Regions from separate parts of the Janthinobacterium sp. J1-1 genome, predicted to be linked through region 2. Evidence: predicted binding sites of a transcription regulator. Region 2 holds the regulator's gene; each other region holds the start of a gene.
What was found. The regulator LexA, encoded in region 2, represses DNA repair genes until DNA is damaged. The targets are predictions, from matches to a motif close to ACTGTATNNNNATACAGT.
Positions count from the first base shown of each region.

Region 1 (7,330 bases), 2.8 Mb from region 2:
CATTTTCTCAGACCCGCGTCTCGGCCCGCCGTTTCTACGCCTTGTGCTTTTAGATACATCGCACAGTTTAACTTGACGGCATAAGGGCCTGACCACGCAATTTGCGGGTTTTACGTGGTTTTATATATCGGCACGATCCGGTACACGCACCTTCTCCCCCCTTCCAGCAAATACTCGCTGCGCTCCACCATGCAATCGTCGCCCAGCACGCGCTGAAAGATCGCCAGTTCCGAACGGCAGAATTTCTGGCACGCCGTTGCCGCCGCGCAGATCGGGCAATGGTTTTCCACCAGCAGCACGCTGCCGTCCGGCTGTGCCTTGCTGTCGGCCATATAGCCTTCGCCATCGCGCGCCATGGCCAGGCTGGCCACGCGGTCCGACAGCTGCGCGCCGTCATCGATCAGCGCGCGGTAGGCCGCTACGCTGCCCGCCTCGCGCGCGGCGATCAGTTTACCCAGTCCCTCGTCGCCGAACAGCTGGCGCACCTGGCTGATCAGTTCCAGGGTCAGGTCGGCGTGGCGGTCGGGAAAGCGCGCATGGCCGGCGTCCGTCAGCGACCAGCGCCGTGACGGCCGCCCCACCTTGTCGGCCACGTCCTCGAAAGTCACCAGGCCTTTGCCACGCGCCGCTTCGAGCTGGCGCCGCGCGCCCATCGAGGTCACATCGAGCAAGACCGCCAGTTGCTGCGCCGTTTGCGAGCCGCGCATTTTCAGCAGGAACAGCGTCTGTTCCGAGGTGGCCACAGTGGCGCTCATGCCGCCGCCTTCAGCTCCGGCGCATCGGTGGCGTTCAAATGCCGGCGCCAGCCATGCATGCGCCAGGCCGACCAGGCCGCGCACAAGGCGCCCACCACCAGCACCAGCCGCGTGTCAATCAGGATCAGCAGCGAGCCGCCCAGTGCGACGATGATATTGGCGATGCAAAAGGTGGTCGACAGCAAGCCCATCACGGCGCCCTGGCCGTGCGCGCTGAAACGCTCGGCGCACCAGCCTTGCAGCACCGTGTTGTACAGCGCGTTGGGAATGCCGAACAGCACGATGGCGGTAATGCCGACCCAGATATTGCCCATCGCCAGGATGGCGATCGCCAGCGCCACGGCGCAGGCATACCAGCCGGCGCGCAGCAGCGGCGCATGGCGGCTGGGTCCGCCGGCCAGCAGCGAGGTGATGGTCATGGTGCCGCACAGGCCCACGTTCACCCAGGCAATCGCCTGCGCATTGTAGTGCGCCGTTTCAACCAGCCACAGCGGATAAAACTCATAAAAGCTGGCCACGCCGCAGGTCAGTGCCAGTTGCACGATGAACAGGGTGCGCAGCTCTTCGTGGCGCAGCAGGTTCAGCGAATGGCGGTCGCGCGCCACCTGCCACCACGAGGTCGTGAGCAAGGATGGCGTTTCGCGCGGCAAGCCGACCGCCGCCAGCACGGCCACCAGCATCAGCGCGCCGGCGGCGATCCAGAACGGCACCGTCACGCCCCACACCAGGGTGGCGCCGGCCAGGATGGGCCCCACCAGCCAGCCCAGGTAAAAAGCGCCGTTCAGCCACGACATGGCGCGCAGGCGCAGCGGCCCCTGCAACTGGTCGGCCAGCATGGCCCGCGCGACGGCGCCATTGCCTTCGAGCAGGCCGGTGATAAAGCGCGCGACAATAAACAGCGGGTAGGACTGGATCACCAGGGCCCAGGCCGTGATCGCATGGCCGATGGCGGCGCCGACGGCGGTGCGCATCAGCAAAGGACGGCGGCCATAGCGGTCCGACAGCGGCCCCAGCAAGGCCGAGCCGATCAGCAGGCCCAGCGGATTGATGGTCAGCGCCAGGCCGAACAGCAACTTGGACGGCAGCCCCATGAAGTTATTGAAGGCATTCGGCGCCTCGGCCGCGAACAGCGGTGGCAAGATCGGATACGGCAAGGAGGCGCCGATGGTGGACAGCAGGGCCAGCAGGCAGGCGGCGGTGATCAGGATGACATTTTTCATATGCAGAATATACCGGGCGACTTGCAATAAGTAAACAAATTTGATTATTTATCAGTTCCCGCGCAACGCCTGGCGCACCCGCAGGGGAAATCGCTGGGCAAGCGGGCCGACACGGTTTAAACTGTATATAAACACAGTAAAACCATATCCAAGTAACATCAAAGAGCCTGCCTGCCCCATCATGTTGAGAGTCCTGGACAATCCCTTGTACTATCTGGAGAACTTCCAGGGCGTGCTGAACTGGATCAGCGAGCGCTATGCCGATCTGCTGAGCGTTGAAGAAACGCAATTCATCGCGCAGTTCGCGCAACTGCCGCAAGCGTCGCGCGCGCTGTTCGTGCGCCTGGTGATGCGCAAGGGTTGTCTGTTTCGCGCCAGCAAACTCAACTACGCTGAAATCGGCGACACGCGCAGCGCCGCCCTGCCCCTGCTGGCCACCGGCTGGGTGGTGGCGGACCCGGCCATCGATATCGCCACCCTGTTCGAGCTGCTGCTGAAACCCGAACTGCAGCAGGTATTCCTGCTCGCCGGCCCCTTGAAAGCGGCGCGCAAGACGGAACAGCTGGACGCATTGCGCGAGCAACATCCGGGCGAACAGCCGTTTTCCGCCTGGTATCCGGCCTCGAACGACGTGCTGTACAGCATATGCAACCAGCCCCTGTGCGACCGGCTGCGCCTGATTTATTTCGGCAACTACCACCAGGACTGGTCGGAATTCGTGTTGTCCGACCTAGGCGTGTATCAATATGAAAAAGTGGAGTTTTCGCTGGCCTCGCGCGGCTTTCGCACGCGCCAGGATATCGCCCACTACGAAGTGCTGCATCAGTGCCGCGAGCGCTTCAACGACGAGGCCGCGCCCGCCGCCCCCGACGAGGTGCTGCGGGAACTGGCGGCGCTGGCGCCCGTGAGCGACAACGCCTGGCTGGCCAGCCGCCGCGACAAATTGCAATTCCAGATCGCCCAGCAGCTGGAAAAATCGCAGGACTGGCCCGCCGCCTACCGCGCCTACGCCGACTGCCGCTATCCGGGCGCGCGCGGCCGCGCCATTCGCGTACTGGAAAAGGATGAACAGCCGGGCGCCGCCTACGAGCGATTGTCGATCGCCCTGCAGGCGCCCGAAAGCGAGGCCGAGCGCCAGTTGCTGCTGCGCATGGCGCCCCGCTTGCGGCGCAAACTGGGCCACGCGAAACAGGCCGCCACGCCAGCCGCGCCGGTCGAGCGCCTCGATCTGCTGCTGCCCTTCCCGCAAGAAAGCTGCCACGTGGAAGGCGTGGTGCTGCAGCACTTGACGCAGCAGGACGCACCCGTCTATTACGTGGAAAACACCCTGATCAATTCCCTGTTTGGCCTGTTGTGCTGGCACACGATTTTCAAGGCGATCCCGGGCGCCTTTTTCCACCCGTTCCACCGCGGCCCGGCCGACCTGCACAGCGCCGACTTCCATGCGCGCCGCCTGGACGACTTTGCGGCCTGCCTGGCGCAGCTCGACAATGGCGACTACCGCGCCAGCATGCGCGCCACCCATGCCGCCAAGGCCGGCATCGTGTCGCCGTTTGTCAGCTGGCAGGTGCTCGACAGCGAATTGCTGGAGCTGGCCCTGGCCTGCATCCCGGCCACCCATCTGAAAAAGGCGTTTGAACGCATCTTGCTCGACATAAAAAGCAACCGCACGGGATTTCCCGACCTGATCCAGTTCTGGCCGGCCGAACAGCGTTATCGCATGATCGAAGTGAAAGGCCCGGGCGACCGCCTGCAGGACAACCAGCAGCGCTGGATCGCGTATTGCGCCCAGCACGCGATGCCGGTGACCGTGTGCTACCTGCAATGGTCGCAGGCGGTGGCGGCGTGAAGCGATACACCATTGCCGTGCGCGCCCTGTGCGAATTTACCGCGAAAGTCGGCGACCTGGACCTGCGCTTCACGCCCTCGCCCACGGCGCAGGAGGGCATCGCCGGCCACGCCACCGTGACCGGCCGGCGCGACGATGATTACCAGCGCGAAATCAGCCTGGCCGGCGACTTCGGCCCGCTGCATGTGCGCGGCCGCGCCGACGGCTACGATCCGGCCCGCCGCCAGCTGGAAGAAATCAAGACCTACCGGGGCGACCTGTCCACCATGCCGGCCAACCACCGCCAGCTGCACTGGGCGCAGGCGCGCATCTATGGCTATTTGCTGTGCCAGCAACTGAACCTGCCCATGCTGCGCGTGGCGCTGGTGTATTTCGATATCGCCAGCCAGAAAGAAACCATCCTGCACGAGGAATGCACGGCGGAAGCGCTGCGCATCTTTTTCGAACAGCACTGCACCCTGTTTATCGACTGGGCCGAGCAGGAACTGACCCACCGCGACAGCCGCGACCGGCAACTGGCGGCGATGGCGTTTCCCCACGCCGATTTTCGGCCGGGCCAGCGCCAGCTGGCAGAAGCCATGTACAAGGCCAGCAACCGCGGCTGCTGCCTGCTGGCGCAAGCGCCCACCGGCATCGGCAAGACGGTGGGCAGCCTGTTTCCGATGCTCAAGGCCACGGCAGCGCATGGCCTCGACAAATTGTTTTTCCTGGCAGCCAAGGTGCCGGGCCGGCAGATGGCGCTCGACGCCTGCGCCATCCTGAAAAACAGCGCGCCGCTGCTACCGCTGCGGGTGCTGGAACTGAGCGCGAAAAGCAGCGCCTGCGAGCACCCGGACAAAGCCTGCCATGGCGAATCGTGCCCGCTGGCGCGCGGCTTTTACGACCGATTGCCGCTGGCGCGCGAAGTGGCGCTGGCCAGCGGCCTGATACTCGACAAGGAAGCCGTGCGCGCCATCGCCCTGCAGCAGGGCGTGTGTCCCTACTACCTGGGCATGGAACTGGCGCGCTGGAGCGATGTCGTGATCGGCGACTACAACTATTATTTCGACCTCAGCGCCATGCTGTACGGCATGACCCTGGCGCATGACTGGAAGGTCAATGTGCTGGTCGACGAAGCGCACAATATGGTGTCGCGCGCGCGCGGCATGTACACGGCCGAGCTTGAACATATCCAGCTGAAGGGCTTGCGCAAGTTCGCGCCCGAACCGTTGAAAAAACCGCTGGACCGGCTCAACCGCCAGTGGAACGCGCTGCTCAAGGAACAAGGCGAAGACTACCTGGTGCATGCGGCCCTGCCCGACAAATTCTTCGGCGCGCTGCAGGGCGTGGCCACCGCCATCGGCGACTACATGGCCGAGCATGCGGCGTCACTCGATGAAGATTTGCAGCGTTTTTATTTCGACGTGCTGCTGATCAACCGCCTGGCAGAGAGTTTCGGCGACCATTCGCTGTTTGACGTCAGCAAGACGGCCGGCGGCTCGACCATCTGCATCCGCAATATCGTGCCGGCACCGTTTTTGAAACCCCGCTTCGAGGCCAGCCACAGCACGGCCCTGTTCTCCGCCACCTTGAGTCCATGGAATTACTACAACGACACCCTCGGCATGCCGGCCGGCACTGCCTGGGTCGACGTCGACTCGCCCTTCCTGGCTGAGCAGCTGGCCGTGCGCGTGGCTGACAATATTTCCACGCGCTACCAGCACCGCGCCGCCTCGCTGCTGCCCATCGTCCAGCTGATGGCAAAACAGTATGCGGAAGCGCCGGGCAACTACCTGGCGTTTTTCAGCAGCTTCGACTACATGGAAAAGACCGCCACCCTGTTTGCCCAGCATTTCCCGGACGTGCCCACCTGGCAGCAGCCGCGCCGCATGGATGACACGGCGCGCACGCAGTTCCTGGGGCGCTTCGGACTGGAAACGCGCGGCATCGGCTTTGCCGTGCTCGGTGGCGCCTTTGGCGAAGGCATCGATTTACCGGGCGCGCGCCTGATCGGCGCGTTTATCGCCACCCTGGGCCTGCCGCAGATCAACCCGGTCAATGAACAGATACGCCAGCGCATGGGCGACATCTTTGGCGCCGGCTACGACTATACGTATCTGTACCCGGGCATGCAGAAAGTGGTACAGGCGGCCGGCCGCGTGATCCGCACGCAGACCGACAAGGGCGTGGTCTATCTGATCGACGACCGCTTTGCGCGGCCCGAAGTACGCCAGTTGCTGCCCACCTGGTGGGACGTGCGGATCGAGCCGCGAGCTAGCCTTCCAATATCTTGAGCTTTTGATAGCCTGACTTGCTGACCGGAATGCGCGTGCCGTCGTTGAGGATGGCCACATGGCTGTCCCTGGTCGCCGGTTCGATGCGGCTGATGACCTCGATATTGAGCAGGTAGGACCTGTGCACGCGCAGGAACTTTGCGGGGTCGAGCTGGGCTTCCAGCTCGCTCAGGCGCTGGCTTTTCAGCCAGCACTTGCCATCGGCGCAGATGCTGACGTAGTCATCCTGCGCCTCGACATAGGCAATGCTGGCGGCCGGGATCACATGCACCGTGGCGCCATCGCGCGTCAAGATGCGCGACAGGGGCGCGGCCCGTGTCGCGGCTTCGTGCACCACAGCTTGCAAGGCCGCCGCCGGCGCAAGGTGACTGCGCGCATGGGCCAGGGCCTGCTCGAAGCGCTGCTCGCTGTAGGGTTTCAGCAAATAATCGAGCGCATGGCATTCGAAGGCCTTGAGCGCATACTGGTCGTAGGCGGTGACAAAGATCAACCGGGTTTTCGCACCGATCAGCTCGGCCACTTCGAAACCGTCCAGGCGCGGCATCTGTATGTCGAGAAACACCAGTTCCGGCGCCAGCTCGGCGATGGCTTTCACCGCTTCAAAGCCATTCGCGCATTCGGCCACGATCTCGATATCGTCATGGCGCGCCAGGTATTCGCGCAATACGGCACGCGCCAGCATTTCATCGTCGACGATGGCCACCCGCATCTTGCTTTGCATTTATGCTTCCTCCGTGGAACCGGTCTGTGCCGGCATCGATATGCTCACTTCAAAACCGCCGTCCTGGCGCGCCCAGTGCACGCTGGCTTCATGGCCGTAGGCGCCCAGCAGGCGCTGGCGTACATTGTCCAGCCCGACGCCATTGCCGCGCGGCGACAGTTGCTCGTGGTCGACAGGATTGCTCACGCGAATACGCAGCAGGCTGCCCACGCGCCGCGCGTCAACCACGATCACGCCGCCCTCGGTCAGGCCGCAGATGCCATGCTTGACGGCATTTTCCACCAGCGGCTGTATCAGCATGGGTGGCAACAAACAGTCCAGCGCAGCGTCATCGATGGCCTCCTCCACTTGCAGGCGCTGGCCGAAGCGCACCTGCTCGATCGCCAGGAAGTGACGGATCAGTACCAGTTCCTGCGCCACCGTGATGTGCTTGTGCGCTTCCAGGCTCAGGCTTTGCCGGAAGAAACTGGCAAGCTCCACCGTCATGGTGCGCGCGCCCGCCGGATTAATGG
Region 1 is NZ_CP132339.1:5,579,532-5,586,861, forward strand. It holds gene Q8L25_RS25560 (transcriptional regulator) at 111-755, opposite strand; gene Q8L25_RS25565 (MFS transporter) at 752-1,975, opposite strand; gene Q8L25_RS25570 (VRR-NUC domain-containing protein) at 2,157-3,824, shown strand; gene Q8L25_RS25575 (helicase C-terminal domain-containing protein) at 3,800-6,097, shown strand; gene Q8L25_RS25580 (LytTR family DNA-binding domain-containing protein) at 6,078-6,806, opposite strand; gene Q8L25_RS25585 (histidine kinase) at 6,819-7,330, opposite strand, start outside.
Region 1: Q8L25_RS25570 (VRR-NUC domain-containing protein) is a predicted target of LexA. The motif match lies at 2,096-2,113, and genes of this name have one in related genera.

Region 2 (7,330 bases):
TGGGCCTGGACCGCGTGCAGGCCGTCAAGGCGCGCCTGCAGCTGGCCTTTGCCTGCCCCGTGATCATGGTGGCCGGCACCAATGGCAAGGGGTCCACCTGCGCCATGCTGGAGTCGGTGCTGTTGCGCGCCGGCTACAAAGTGGGCCTGTATATCAAGCCGCACTTTCTCGACTTTAACGAGCGCGCCCGCGTGCTGGGCGAAATGGCCAGCGACGAGCAGCTCGTCGCCAGTTTCAATGCCGTCGAAGCCGTGCGTGGCGACACGCCGCTGACGTATTTCGAATTCACCACCCTGGCCATCTTGCATTTGCTGTCGCAGGCAAATCTCGATGTGGCCATCCTGGAAGTGGGCCTGGGCGGGCGCCTGGACGCCGTCAATGTGATCGACGCCGACGTGGCGATCGTCACCAGCGTCGATATCGATCATACCGATTACCTGGGCGACACGCGCGAGGCGATCGGCTTTGAAAAGGCCGGCATCTTCCGCGCTGGCAAGGCCGCCATCTGCAGCGACCCGGTGCCGCCGCAATCGCTGATCGACCATGCAACGGCAATCGGTGCCGACCTGTGGCTGATGGGCCGCGACTTCAATTACTCGGGCGACAAGCAGCAGTGGAACTACGGCGGGCGCGAGCAGCGCCGCAACTCGCTGGCGTATCCGAGCCTGCGCGGCGCCAACCAGATCCTGAACGCCACCGCCGTGCTGGCCGCGCTGGAAGTGCTGAAACTGAAACTGCCGGTGGGCGCGCAGGAAGTGCGCACCGGCCTGGTCACGGTGGAACTGCCGGGCCGTTTCCAGGTGTTGCCGGGCCGCCCCAGCGTGATCCTCGACGTGGCGCACAATCCCCATGCGGCCTCGGCGCTGAACCAGAACCTGGGCAATATGAGTTTTCACCCGTATACCTATGCCGTGTTCGGTTCCATGCAGGACAAGGATATCGACGGCGTGCTGGCCGCCATGAGCGAGCACGTCGATCACTGGTGCCTGGCGGGCCTGCCGTCGCCGCGCGCGGCCACTGCGTCCGAGCTGGCGGCCAAGGTGCAGATCATGCTGGAAGACAAGCCGGACAGCGGCGATCATACAGTGTCTGTTTTCGATGACCCGGCACAAGCTTTTGCAAATGCAATGAGCCGGGCCGGTGAGAATGATAGAATTGTGGTCTTTGGTTCTTTCCTCACCGTTGCCGGCGTGATGAAGGCCAGGAAATCCTCACTTCACTGAAACGCACTCGACTGAAAATGACGCATGGGCTTGTTCTCGAAACTGTTTAAAAACAAGCAAGAATCCTCTGGCGAAGACAGCGGCTTTTATGTTCCTGGCGAAGCACAGTCGCCGACCCGCAAGCGTGCCGCCAATACCGCCGGTGGCGGTGGCCGCCGTGCTGGCCGCGATGCGCCCGATCCCGCCTTGCCGGAAAAGAAACGTGCGCGCCGCCGCCTGATCGGCGCCATCGCGCTGGCGCTGGGTGTGGCCGTCGGCCTGCCGATGCTGCTCGATTCCGAACCGAAGGCGCCCGTCAACGATATCGCCATCGAGATTCCGTCGAAGGACAAAGTGGCCGCCGCACCGGTCCCGGTACCGGCGCCCGTGCAGGCGGTGCCCGCCCAGGGCGCGGCCAGCAATGGCCTGGACCAGTCCGAGGAAATCGTCGACACGCCATTGCCGGCCAGAAGCAAGCCAGTACCGATGCCAACGCCGGTTCCGGCCACCGTGGTGGCCGCCGCCGAGCCGGTCAAGCCGGCCTATGTCGAGCCGAAGCCTGTCAAGGTCGAGCCCAAGCATGAGGCCAAGCCTGAGCCGAAGGTCGAACCGAAGCGGGAAGCCAAGCCTGAACCCAAGCCCGAGCCGAAACATGAAGCCAAGCCGGAGCCGAAGCCCGAGCCGAAGCCGGCCAAGGTGGAAAAATCGAATGACGATGCGGCGCGCGCGATGGCCATCCTGGAAGGCAAGCCCGCCGCCAGGGCGGAGGCCAAGCCTGCGGAGAAGTCGGCCGACGCCGATTCGGGCCGCTTTGTGGTGCAGGTCGCCGCGCTGGCGACGCAGGACAAGGTCGATGAGCTGCAGGCGAAATTGCGCGACGCGGGTATCAATTCCTATACGCAAAAAGTGTCCAGCGCCGGTGGCCAGCGCATCCGCGTGCGCGTGGGGCCGTTCGGCAGCCGCGACGAGGCGGAAAAAACCCGCGCCAAGCTGCAAAAGCTGGGCCTGGGTGGCAGCCTGGTGCCGGCGTGAGCAGTGTAGATCTGGCGGGCTGACGGCGTGACGATCTTCGATTACCTGGTGCTGTTCGTGCTGGCAACTTCGGTGCTGATCAGCATGATGCGCGGCCTGATCAAGGAAATCCTGTCGCTGGTGAGCTGGGTGGTGGCGTTTGTCGCCGCCAATGCCTACGGCGCGACCCTGGCGAAATTCCTGCCGGCCGTGATTCCTGGCGAGGCCGTGCGCCTGCTGCTGGCCTTCGTGATTCTGTTTATCGGCGTACGCATCCTGATGGGCTTGCTGGGCATGACGGTCGATGCGCTGGTCAAGGTGACCGGGCTGAGCCTGGCCGACCGCATGCTGGGCAGCCTGTTCGGCGCGGCGCGGGGGCTTGTAATTGTGCTGACCACCGTCATCTTGTGCGGCATGACCTCGATTCCGCAACAGCCGTTCTGGAAGAACGCCTTGCTCAGTCCATACGCCGAACAGGGCGCGCGCACCATCAAGCCTTATCTGCCTGCCGCCTACGCGCAGCATGTGAAATTTTGATCTTTTTAAATCAGTAGCACAGTTACAGGAGCACACCATGTGTGGCATCGTCGGCGTCGTTTCCCATCAACCTGTCAATCAATTGCTCTATGACGCATTGTTGCTCTTGCAACATCGCGGTCAGGACGCGGCAGGGATTGCGACCAATCACAGCAGTATGTTTTCCATGCACAAGGCCAATGGCCTGGTGCGCGACGTCTTCCGTACGCGTAACATGCGTTCGCTGCAAGGCAATTCCGGCATCGGCCACTGCCGCTATCCTACCGCTGGCTCGTCGAGCGAAGAAGAAGCGCAACCGTTCTATGTCAATGCGCCGTTCGGCATTACCCTCGCGCACAATGGCAACCTGACCAACTGGGAACAGCTCAAGCAGGAGATGTTCAAGAACGACCGCCGCCACATCAATACCGATTCCGACTCGGAAGTGCTGCTGAACGTGCTGGCCCATGAAATCCACCAGGCCACCACCGGCCTGGTGCTCGATCCTGAAGCCATCTTCAAGGCCGTCACCGTGCTGAACCGCCGCGTCAAGGGCGGTTACGCTGCCGTTGCCCAGATCGCCGGCGTGGGCCTGCTGGCCTTCCGCGATCCGCACGGCATCCGTCCGCTGTGCCTGGGCATCAATGAAAGCGAGCAGGGCACCGAATACCTGATCGCCTCCGAGTCGGTGGCGCTGGAAGGCATGGGCTTCCGCTTCGTGCGCGATATTGCGCCGGGCGAAGCCGTCTTTATCGATGCCGACAAGCAGCTGCACAGCCAGCAATGCGCCGACAACGCCAGCCTGAACCCTTGCGTGTTCGAATTCGTCTACCTGGCCCGTCCCGACTCCGTCATCGACGGCGCCTCGGTCTACGCCACGCGCCTGAAAATGGGCGAATACCTGGCCGAAAAGATCCGCCGCGAACTGCCCGAAGGCGGCATCGACGTGGTCATGCCGATTCCCGATTCCTCGCGTCCGGCCGCCATCCAGCTGGCCCTGGCGCTGAATATCGAGTACCGCGAAGGCTTTATCAAGAACCGCTATATCGGCCGTACCTTCATCATGCCGGGCCAGGCGGCGCGCAAGAAGTCCGTGCGCCAGAAGCTCAACGCCATCCCGTCCGAATTCAAGGACAAAGTGGTGCTGCTGGTCGACGACTCCATCGTGCGCGGCACCACCAGCCGCGAAATCGTGCAGATGGCGCGCGAAGCGGGCGCCAAAAAGGTGATCTTCGCCTCGGCCGCGCCACCGGTGATCTACCCGAACGTGTACGGCATCGACATGCCGACGCGCGACGAGCTGATCGCCTACGGCCGCACCACCGAAGAGGTGTGCCGCGAAATCACGGCCGACTACCTGGTCTACCAGGATATCGACGACCTGAAGCAGGCGATTGCCGACGTCAATCCGGCCCTGACCAGCTTTGAAGCGTCGTGCTTCGACGGCGTCTACGTGACGGGCGATGTATCGCAGGACTACCTGGACCGTCTGGAATATGCGCGCCATAATCCGAAGGCGGCCGCACCCGAAGACACGCCGCGTTCCCAGCTGAACCTGAACCTGGCGACCACGGAAGCATAAGTAACCTGCCCGGCCTGCGCCGGGCTTTTTTTTCTCTGCGATCATGAACGACAAAAAAAACTACGGCTTTACCACCACCATCCTGCATAGCGACCGCCGCAAGGGCATCGAACACGGCTCGCTGCACAAGCCCGTGCATACCTCGGTCGCGTTCGGCTACAGCGACGCGCGCCAGCTGGCCTCCGTGTTCCAGGGCAAGGAACCGGGCTTCCGCTATGGCCGCCAGGGCAACCCGACCGTCTCCGCGCTGGAAGACAAGGTCAACCAGATGGAAGACGGCGTCGCCACCTTGTGCTTTGCCACCGGCATGGGCGCCATCGGCGCCGTGGTGCAGTCGCTGCTGCGGGCGGGCGACCATGTGGTGTCGTCGGCCTTTTTGTTCGGCAATACCAACAGCCTGTGGCAGACCGTCACGGGGCAGGGCATCGCCGTATCGTTCGTCGATGCCACCGATGTCGCCAACGTGGCGGCCGCCATCACGCCGCAAACGCGCATCGTGTTCGTCGAAACCATCGCCAATCCGCGCACCCAGATCGCCGACCTGGCAAAGATCGGTGAGCTGTGCCGCGAAAAAGGCATCCTGTATATCGTCGACAACACCATGACCACGCCCTACCTGTTCCGCCCGAAAGCGGTCGGCGCCGGCCTGGTGATCAATGCGCTGACCAAGTCGATCGGCGGCCACGGCAATGCGCTGGGCGGCAGCCTGACCGATACGGGCGTGTTCGACTGGACGCAGTACCCGAATATTTTCGAGAACTATAAAAAGGCGGCGCCGAAACAGTGGGGCATTGCGCAGATCCGCGCCAAGGCCCTGCGCGACTTCGGCGCCTCGCTGGGGCCGGAAGCGGCCCACCATATCGCCGTCGGCGCCGAAACCATGGCCCTGCGCATGGACCGCACCTGCTCGAACGCACTGGCGCTGGCGAGCATGCTGGAAGCGGATCCGCGCGTGGCGGCCGTGCACTATCCAGGCTTGCCGGGCCACCCGCAGCACGCGCTCGCCACCGAGCTGTTCCGCAGCTACGGCTCGCTGTTCAGCTTTGAGCTGAAAGACGGCATCGACTGCTTCGATTTCCTCAACCGCTTGAGGCTGGCGATTCCTGCCAGTAACCTGGGCGACACGCGCACCCTGGTGATACCGGTGGCGCACACGATCTTCTACGAGATGGGTGCCGAGCGCCGCGCCAGCATGGGTATTGCCGAGTCGTTGATCCGCGTCTCGGTCGGTATCGAAGACGAAGCCGATCTGCTCGATGATTTCAAGAGCGCGCTGGACGCTTAACTGCTACGGCAAGTAAAAAGGGCCGCGACAGCAATGCTGTCGCGGCCCTTTTTGCGTGAAATCGATTAATGCCAGCTGCGCATCAGCCCGACTGCGAGACCTTCCAGCGCAAATTCGTCTTCCGGCGACACGGTAATCACCTTGAAGTCGGGGTTTTCCGGCAGCAGTTCGATCAGGGTGCCGGTCTTCCTGTAGCGCTTGACGGTGACTTCATCGCCGATGCGGGCCACGACGATCTGGCCGTTCTTGGCGCTGTCGATCTTTTTCACGGCCAGCAGGTCGCCGTCCATGATGCCGGCGTCGCGCATCGACCAGCCGCGCACTTTCAGCAGGAAGTCGGGCTTGCTGGAAAACAGGGCCGGGTCGACGTTGTAGCTCGCTTCCAGGTTTTCCTGCGCCAGGATCGGCGAGCCGGCGGCAACGCGGCCGATCAGCGGCAGCGACATCAGCAGCGCGGCCGGCACTTTCGGCAGCGCCGGCTCGGTGACGGACGCGCCGATCAGGCGGATGCCGCGCGAGGTGCCCGGCGAAATCTCGATCGCGCCCTTGCGGGCCAGGGCCTGCAAATGCTCTTCGGCCGCATTGGCCGATTTGAAACCCAATTCATTGGCGATTTCGGCGCGGGTCGGAGGAAAACCCGTGTTTTCAATCGCGTCCTTGATCAGGTTCAGGATTTGTTCTTGTCGTGCTGTCAGCTTGATCATGGATGGTGGGTGCATAGTGAAATGCTGTCTATATGAACAGTCTGTATTTTTGTACAGTATCGCCGACTATGCAAGCGACTTTCGGCATTTTCGGCTGATTTCGATGCAAAAAATCGCCTGGCGCGCAAAAAGGGCAGGCCGGCCGCCGCTCCAGGCGCCGTCGAAGAAGCAATGGTTGATCGGATTGCAAAAGGCGGTTATAATCTTCGGCTGACCTTCCCACACCCGTCTTGACGCCGGGGTGGGCGATTATCAATCCGACCTGAAGGAGTTTGCATGCGTCATTATGAAATAGTCTTTATCGTCCATCCGGACCAGAGCGAGCAAGTGCCCGCGATGATCGAACGCTACAAAGCCAGCGTAACCACCCGCGGCGGTTCGGTTCACCGCGTGGAAGATTGGGGCCGCCGTCAAATGGCTTACTCGATCCAGAAGCTGCCTAAAGCACACTACATCTGCCTGAACATCGAATGCGACAACGAGACCCTGGTCGAGTTGGAAACTGCATTCAAATTCAATGATGCCGTGTTGCGTCACCTGACCGTTAAAATGAAGAAAGCTGAAACAGCTCCTTCGCCGATGATGAAATCGGTACAACGCGAAGATGCGGCGAAAAGCCACCGCACCGAAGCACCAGCAGCCGCTCCAGCCGCAGCAGCAGCCTAATTGAGCAGGATCGTGCGCTGAACCAGTTACAAGTTACCGCCATCATTGCCGAGCGCGAAATATTGCGCTATACCCCGGCAGGGTTGCCGATCGTGAATGCAGTATTGCAGCACAGTTCGCAGCAGATGGAAGCCGGTATTGCCCGTTTGACCGAGTTTGATGTTGCCGCGCTTGCCGCTGGCGAAATTTCAGGCCGGTTCAGCCAGGCAAGCTTGGGCGGGGTGTATCAGTTCACGGGTTTCCTGGCCAGAAAAAGCCGCAACAGCAAGAGTTTGGTGTTTCACATCATTGATTTTAGTGCAGTCATTTCTGACTAGCGCATTTATAGATACAGGAGCCTCACATGGCATTCGGTAAAAAGTTC
Region 2 is NZ_CP132339.1:2,778,076-2,785,405, forward strand. It holds gene folC (bifunctional tetrahydrofolate synthase/dihydrofolate synthase) at 1-1,223, shown strand, start outside; gene Q8L25_RS12615 (SPOR domain-containing protein) at 1,248-2,234, shown strand; gene Q8L25_RS12620 (CvpA family protein) at 2,262-2,750, shown strand; gene purF (amidophosphoribosyltransferase) at 2,788-4,311, shown strand; gene Q8L25_RS12630 (cystathionine gamma-synthase family protein) at 4,355-5,596, shown strand; gene lexA (transcriptional repressor LexA) at 5,662-6,300, opposite strand; gene rpsF (30S ribosomal protein S6) at 6,577-6,966, shown strand; gene priB (primosomal replication protein N) at 6,984-7,283, shown strand; gene rpsR (30S ribosomal protein S18) at 7,310-7,330, shown strand, end outside.

Region 3 (7,330 bases), 1.2 Mb from region 2:
CCAGGCTGTCGAGCAAGGCTTCCACATCGTCGCCTTCCTCGGCATGGCGCTGCAGCTTGCGGCGCAATTCCATGCGGCTGTGTTCGCGCATCGACAGAAAGCGCAAGGCCCTGCCCTTCAGGCTTAATTGCACTCTGGCCATATCCCCACCTTGTTTCTGATTCAACTGTGACTGCGATCCAAACACAATCGCCGCCCGGCGCAACAGCGCGGGACGGCGATCATGATCCTACCTTGCGGCAAGCCGCTTTGCTAAGCCACTTTATTCGGCAGCTTTGGCTTCCGCAGCCTTGGCGGCCTTGTCGGCGGCTTTATCGGCTTTTTCAGGCTTTTCAGCGGCCAGCGGCGGCAGTTCGCGCACGCCCAGCGAGGCGCGTACCTTGTTTTCGATTTCACGCGCCAGTGCCGGGCGCTCTTGCAGGAAGGCGCGGGCGTTGTCCTTGCCCTGGCCGATGCGTTCGCCGTTGTAGCTGTACCAGGAACCGGATTTCTCGACGATCTTCGCGTCCGAACCGAGATCGAGGATCTCGCCTTCGCGCGAGGTGCCTGCGCCGTACAGGATGTCGAAGTGCGCTTCCTTGAACGGTGGCGCGATCTTGTTCTTGACGACCTTGACCTTGGTTTCGTTGCCGATCACTTCGTCGCCCGACTTGATCGAGCCGGTGCGGCGGATATCCAGGCGCACGGAAGCGTAGAATTTCAGCGCATTGCCGCCGGTGGTGGTTTCCGGACTGCCGAACATCACGCCGATCTTCATGCGGATCTGGTTGATGAAGATGACCAGGGTATTGGTGCGGTTGATCGAGCCGGTCAGCTTGCGCAGCGCCTGCGACATCAGACGCGCCTGCAGGCCTGGCAACGAGTCGCCCATGTCGCCTTCGATCTCGGCGCGTGGCGTCAGCGCCGCCACCGAGTCGATCACCACCAGGTCGACGCTGCCCGAACGCACGAGGGCGTCGCAAATTTCCAGCGCCTGCTCGCCCGTGTCCGGTTGCGAGATCAGCAGTTCGTGCAGGTTCACGCCCAGCTTTTGGGCGTAGCCGACGTCCAGTGCGTGCTCGGCGTCGATAAAGGCGCAGGTGCCGCCCAGTTTTTGCATTTCGGCGATGGTTTGCAGGGTCAGCGTGGTTTTACCCGACGACTCGGGACCGTAGATTTCCACCACGCGGCCGCGCGGCAAGCCGCCCACGCCCAGCGCGATATCGAGGCCGAGCGAACCGGTCGACACGACTTGCACTTCTTCGATCGGTGCGCTGGCATCCATGCGCATGACCGAACCTTTGCCAAACTGCTTCTCGATCTGTGCCAGCGCGGCGGCCAGCGCCTTGGCTTTTTCCGATGCGGGTACTACAGCTCTTTTATCGTCCATTTTGTTCTTTCAGCCCGAACTGGCGCGTGGGGTAGGTTAAATTCATCACAGACACTACTGTATAAAAAAACAGTGCTTAATGCAAGCGGAACGTGCATTTGATTTGAAACAGATCATTACAAGGCGGGTTTTTCATAAATATTCGCCACCTTGCGCAAAATGAAACACAATACACACTTCTGATGTCGCAAGCTTAGGAATCTGCCATGCGTATTTTACTTGCCGAAGATGACAGCGTGCTGGCCGACGGGCTGACCCGTTCGCTGCGCCAGTCCGGCTATGCCATCGACTGCGTCAAGAATGGCCAGGAAGCCGATACGGCCCTGTCCACCCAGGAATTCGATCTGCTGATCCTCGACCTGGGCTTGCCGAAATTGAGCGGCCTGGAAGTGCTGCGCCGCCTGCGCGCGCGCGCCTCGCTGCTGCCGGTGCTGATCCTGACGGCCGCCGATTCCATCGAGCAAAGAGTCAACGGCCTCGATCTCGGTGCCGATGATTATATGGCCAAGCCCTTCGCCTTGTCCGAACTGGAGGCAAGAGTGCGCGCCCTGACCCGCCGCGGCGCCGGCGGCGGCGCCACCGTGATCAGGCACGGCCCGCTCAGCTATGACCAGGTCGGGCGCAGCGCCTATATCAACGAGCAGATGATCGACCTGTCGGCGCGCGAACTGGGCTTGCTGGAAATTTTGCTGGGCCGCACCGGCCGCCTGGTCTCGAAGGAACAGCTGGTCGACCACCTGTGCGAATGGGGTGAGGAAGTGTCGAACAACGCCATCGAAGTGTATGTGCACCGGCTGCGCAAGAAGATCGAGGTGGGCGGCGTGCGCATCGCCACCGTGCGCGGCCTGGGTTACTGCCTGGAAAAATACACGGAAGCGCGCGTGCCGCTGGACGGCGGCGACGCCAGCAAGTGAAGCCAGGTGGAGCGCCAGCCGACGAGCTGGACGAAGACGACTGGTACGAGCCGCCCACCAGCGAGCAGGATGAAACCATCCAGCATTCGCTGTTCGGCGAGATCCTCGACTGGATGCTGGCGCCGCTGCTGCTGCTGTGGCCGATGAGCATCGCCATCACCTACCTGGTGGCCAAGGGCATCGCCAACCAGCCCTTCGACCATGCGCTGGAAGACAATGTCACCATGCTGGTGCAGCAGTTCAAGCTGGCCGACGGCACCCAAGCGGCAGGCCAGCTGCCCGGCCGCGCCGGCGGCAATGCGCGCGAGGCGCTGCGCGGCGACGATGTCGACGCCGTGTATTACCTGATGCTCGACCAGCAGGGCCGCTACCTGGCCGGCGACCGCGACCTGCCGCCGCCGCAGGATGCCGAGCGCTACCGTAGCGGCACGGTGCTGTTCCGCAATGACGCCGTGCACGGCACGCCGGTGCGCGTGGCCTTTTCGTATATCGACACGCCCGACGGCGGCGACGATGGCGAGCGCGCGCTGGTGCAGGTGGCCGAGACCCTGGAAAAACGGGCCCAGCTGGCCAATGAAATCATCAAGGGCGTGATTTTGCCGCAATTCATCATCTTGCCCGTCATCCTGGCACTGGTCTGGTTTGCGCTGTCGCGCGGCCTATCGCCGCTGGCGCAGTTGCAGGAACGCATACGGGCCCGCCCGCCCGACGACCTGTCTCCGATCGATTCGGGCCAGGTGCCCGAGGAAATCACGCCGCTGGTCGGCTCGCTCAACGACATGCTGTCGCGGCTGTCGCTGTCGATCGAGATGCAGAAGCGCTTTATCGCCGACGCCGCCCACCAGATGAAGACGCCGCTGGCCGGCATGCGCATGCAGTCCGAACTGGCCCTGCGCCAGACCGACCACGACGAGATCCACCGCTCTTTGCTGCAACTGGCGAAAAGCTCGGAAGCGGCCACGCGCCTGGTGAACCAGCTGCTGGCCCTGGCGCGCGCCGAAAACCAGCCGCAGGCGGGCACGGCCTTCGAGGCGCTGGAACTGAGCGAGCTGGCGCGCACCGTCGTGCAGGACTGGGTGCAAGCCTCGTTTGCCCAGCAGATCGACCTGGGCTTCGAACAGGCGGCAGAACCGGTGATGATTTCCGGCAATCCGATGATGTTGCGCGAACTGCTGGGCAACCTGATCGACAACGCGCTGCGCTATACGCCGGCCGGGGGCAGCGTGACGGTGCGCGTGCGCAGCACACCGGAGCAAGCCATCCTGGAAGTGGAGGACACCGGCCCCGGCATTCCCCAGGCCGAACGCAGCCATGTGTTCGAACGCTTTTACCGCATTCTTGGCAGCAATGTCGACGGTAGCGGCCTGGGCCTGGCCATCGTGCGCGAAATTGCCCAACAGCACGGTGCCGAGGTCGACATCTTTCACAATCCGCGCGCGCACACGCCAAAGTTGCCGGGCACCCTGCTGCGCCTGTCGATCGCCCTGCTGCCGCCGGAAACCCCGCCCGAGGACGACATCACGTATGGATAAGCTCAAGCCAGCGCCCAGCCCCGCTCTGCTGGCGCGCCGCGCCGCGCACTGGCAAGCCACGCAGCGCCTGACGGCGGTGCTGCTGCTGGTGTGGCTGCTGACGGGATTTTTGACCGTGTTTTACGCGCGCGAACTGCTGCATTTGCAGCTGTTCGGCTGGCCGCTGCCGTTTTACATGGCGGCCCAGGGCGCCTCGCTGGTGTATCTGGCCATCATCGGCTGCTATGCCTGGCGCATGCGCCGGCTCGACCAGCGGTGCCAGGCGGAAGAGTCGCCATGAGCGCGCCACGCAGTTTCTTCAGGCGCCTGTCGCGCTATTACCTGCTGTTTTCGGCCGGCTTTGCCGCTTTCCTGCTGGCCCTGACGGTGCTGGAACAGGAAGGCATGTCGCGCGTGTGGATCGGCTATCTGTTCATGTTCGCCACCATCACCCTGTACGCCACCATCGGCGTCATCAGCCGCACCTCGAACGTCACCGAATACTATGTGGCGGGGCGGCGCGTGCCGGCCCTGTTCAACGGCATGGCCACCGCCGCCGACTGGATCTCGGCGGCCAGCTTCATCAGCCTGGCCGGCGGGCTGTACCTGAACGGTTTCGACGGCCTGGCTTTCATCATGGGCTGGACCGGCGGCTATTGCCTGGTGTCGCTGCTGATCGCCCCGTATCTGCGCAAATTCGGCCAGTACACGATTCCCGATTTCCTGGCGGCGCGCTATGCGGGCGGGCCGGGCGGGCGTGGCGCGCCGGTGCGCGTGCTGGCCGTGGCCGCCACCATCGTGGTCTCGTTCACCTATGTGGTGGCGCAGATTTACGCGGTCGGCCTGATCGCCTCGCGCTTTACGGGCGTCGATTTTTCGGTCGGCATTTTCCTCGGCCTGGCCAGCATCCTGGTCTGTTCTTTTCTTGGCGGCATGCGCGCCATTACCTGGACCCAGGTGGCGCAGTACATCATCATCGTCGTGGCCTTCCTGATTCCCGCCATGTGGCTGTCCGTAAAACATGCCGACAATCCGGTGCCGCAGATCGCCTACGGCAAGGTGCTGACGCAGCTGAGCGCGCGCGAGCACGTGCTGGACCAGGACCCGAAAGAGCGGGAGGTGCGCGACATCTACGCCCAGCGCGCGCGCAACTACCAGGCTGACCTCGACGGCTTGCCGGCCTCGTGGGAGGCGGGCCGGCTGGCGGCCCAGCGCCAGCTCGATATCCTGCGCAAGCGCAATGCCTCGCTGTTCGACATCCGCAGCGCCGAGCGCGCCCTGATCGCCTATCCGAAAAGCCCGGAAGAGGCGCGCGGCGTGTGGCAGTCGGCGCTGGCCCTGAATTTGAAGCGGGCCGAGCCGATCACGCCGCATGCGCAGCCGTTTCCCGCCCCCGACCGCGCGCAATCCGATATCAAACGCAACAATTTCCTGGCCCTGGTGTTCTGCATGATGCTGGGCACGGCCGCGCTGCCGCATATCCTGATGCGCTCGTACACCACGCCGTCCGTGCATGAAACCCGGGTCTCGGTGTTCTGGACCCTGTTCTTCATCCTGCTGATTTATCTCACCATTCCGGCGCTGGCGGTGCTGGTCAAATACGATATCTATTCGGCCCTGGTCGGCACCCAATATGCGCACTTGCCGACGTGGGTCTCGTACTGGGCCAATGTCGACAAGCTCAGCCCCTTGATCAGCATCGTCGACGTCAACCGCGACGGCGTGGTGCAACTGGCGGAAATTGCCATCGATGCCGACGTGCTGGTGCTGGCCACGCCCGAGATCGCCGGCCTGCCGTATGTGATCTCGGGCCTGGTGGCGGCCGGCGGCCTGGCCGCCGCCCTGTCGACGGCGGACGGCTTGCTGCTGGCCATTTCCAACGGCCTGTCGCACGACATCTATTACAAGGTGGTCGACCCGACCGCCTCGACCCAGAAGCGCGTGACGATCTCGAAACTGCTGCTGCTGGCCGTCGCCTTTATCGCCGCCTATGCGGCCTCGCAAAAGCCGGCCGATATTTTATCGCTGGTCGGCATCGCCTTTTCGCTGGCGGCCTCGACCCTGTTCCCGGCGCTGGTATTGGGCGTGTTCTGGAAACGCGCCAACCACCACGGCGCCGTGGCCGGCATGCTGGCCGGCTTTGGCGTCTGCCTGTACTACATGCTGCAGACCAGCCCGATGCTGGGCGGCGGGCCGGCCGGCCAGTGGTTCCATATCGCGCCGATCGCCGCCGGCATTTTCGGCATGCCGGCCGGCATGCTGACCGCCGTGCTGGTCAGCCTGCTGACGCCGGCGCCGGGCCGGCGCAGCACCGGGCTGGTCGACCATATCCGCGCGCCGGAATAACCCCCTTGGCCGGGCTGGTCAAATGCACACCGAAATGTTATCCTGAGAGAAATAATATCAAAATAAATACCATATTTGGCATTCTCGACAGGAGTATTCATGCAGTCCAGCCTGGCCCGTTTCACCGCAGCACTCAGCACCCTGGCACTCGGTCCCCTTTTCATGCTCTCCTGCGCCAGCCTGCCGGCCCATGCCGGCACCGCCGCCAGGACCGCCAGCAACGCCCCCATTCCGATCGGCGATTTTTTCAACAACAGCACCTTCAGCGGCGCCGTGATGTCGCCCGACGGGCGCCACCTGGCCGTGCTGGTCAGCGCCAAGGGCGGACGGGTGCAGCTGTACACGGTGGAACTGGCCGGCATGAAAGTGAGCGGCCTGACCTCGTTCGAGGACGCCGATATCGCCCAGATCGCCTGGGTCAACGACCAGCGCATCGTCTACAGCGTGGCCGACCACAATATCGCCGAGGGAGACGTGCGCCACGGTCCCGGCCTGTATGCGATCAATCTCGATGGCAGCAACTACCGCCAGCTGGCCAGCAATACGTCCACCAACCGGACCGCCACCGGCTCGCATATCGGCCGCGCCTTGCGCGACGCCGTCAGCAAGACCAACCGCGATGTCGAGTGGGTGGTCTACCAGGAAGAGGGACATGGCTGGGCGTTGCCGAAAAACAATATCGACTTCTGGACGCGCGCCGAGAAGCTCTTGCAACGCTGCATAGGTAGACAAGCCGCGCAATGACGCATGCGATGTCAAGGTCCATCATGCGCGCGGCCCTGCTGGCGGCGCTGGCCCTGTGCGCCATCCGTCCTGCCGCCGCACAGGCGCCAGCCCCGCCCACGGTGCACGTCACTGCCCTGATGACGGTCGAACAGTTTTTCGAACCAGCCTCGCTGAGTGGCGCCACGCTGTCTCCCGACGGGCGCCAGCTGGCCATGCGCGTCACGCCGGCCGAAGGCCATGAACGCCTGGCGGTGCTGGACCTGGCCAGCATGCGCAGCACCACAGTGGCGGCCTTCCGTGACGCCGATATTGGCGACTTCCTGTGGGTCAATGACACGCGCCTGGCGTTTCGGCTGACCGACCGCGCGCTGGGAGGCGCACCGACGCGGTATGGCTCCGGCCTGTACGCGGTCGACAGCGATGGCGGCGCCCTGCGCCAGCTGGCCACCCGCATGCAGGCGCCG
Region 3 is NZ_CP132339.1:1,585,442-1,592,771, reverse strand. It holds gene recX (recombination regulator RecX) at 1-142, opposite strand, end outside; gene recA (recombinase RecA) at 263-1,369, opposite strand; gene Q8L25_RS07170 (response regulator transcription factor) at 1,576-2,283, shown strand; gene Q8L25_RS07165 (sensor histidine kinase N-terminal domain-containing protein) at 2,280-3,815, shown strand; gene Q8L25_RS07160 (DUF4212 domain-containing protein) at 3,808-4,095, shown strand; gene Q8L25_RS07155 (sodium:solute symporter family protein) at 4,092-6,140, shown strand; gene Q8L25_RS07150 (hypothetical protein) at 6,240-6,884, shown strand; gene Q8L25_RS07145 (prolyl oligopeptidase family serine peptidase) at 6,893-7,330, shown strand, end outside.
Region 3: recA (recombinase RecA) is a predicted target of LexA. The motif match lies at 1,426-1,443, and genes of this name have one in related genera.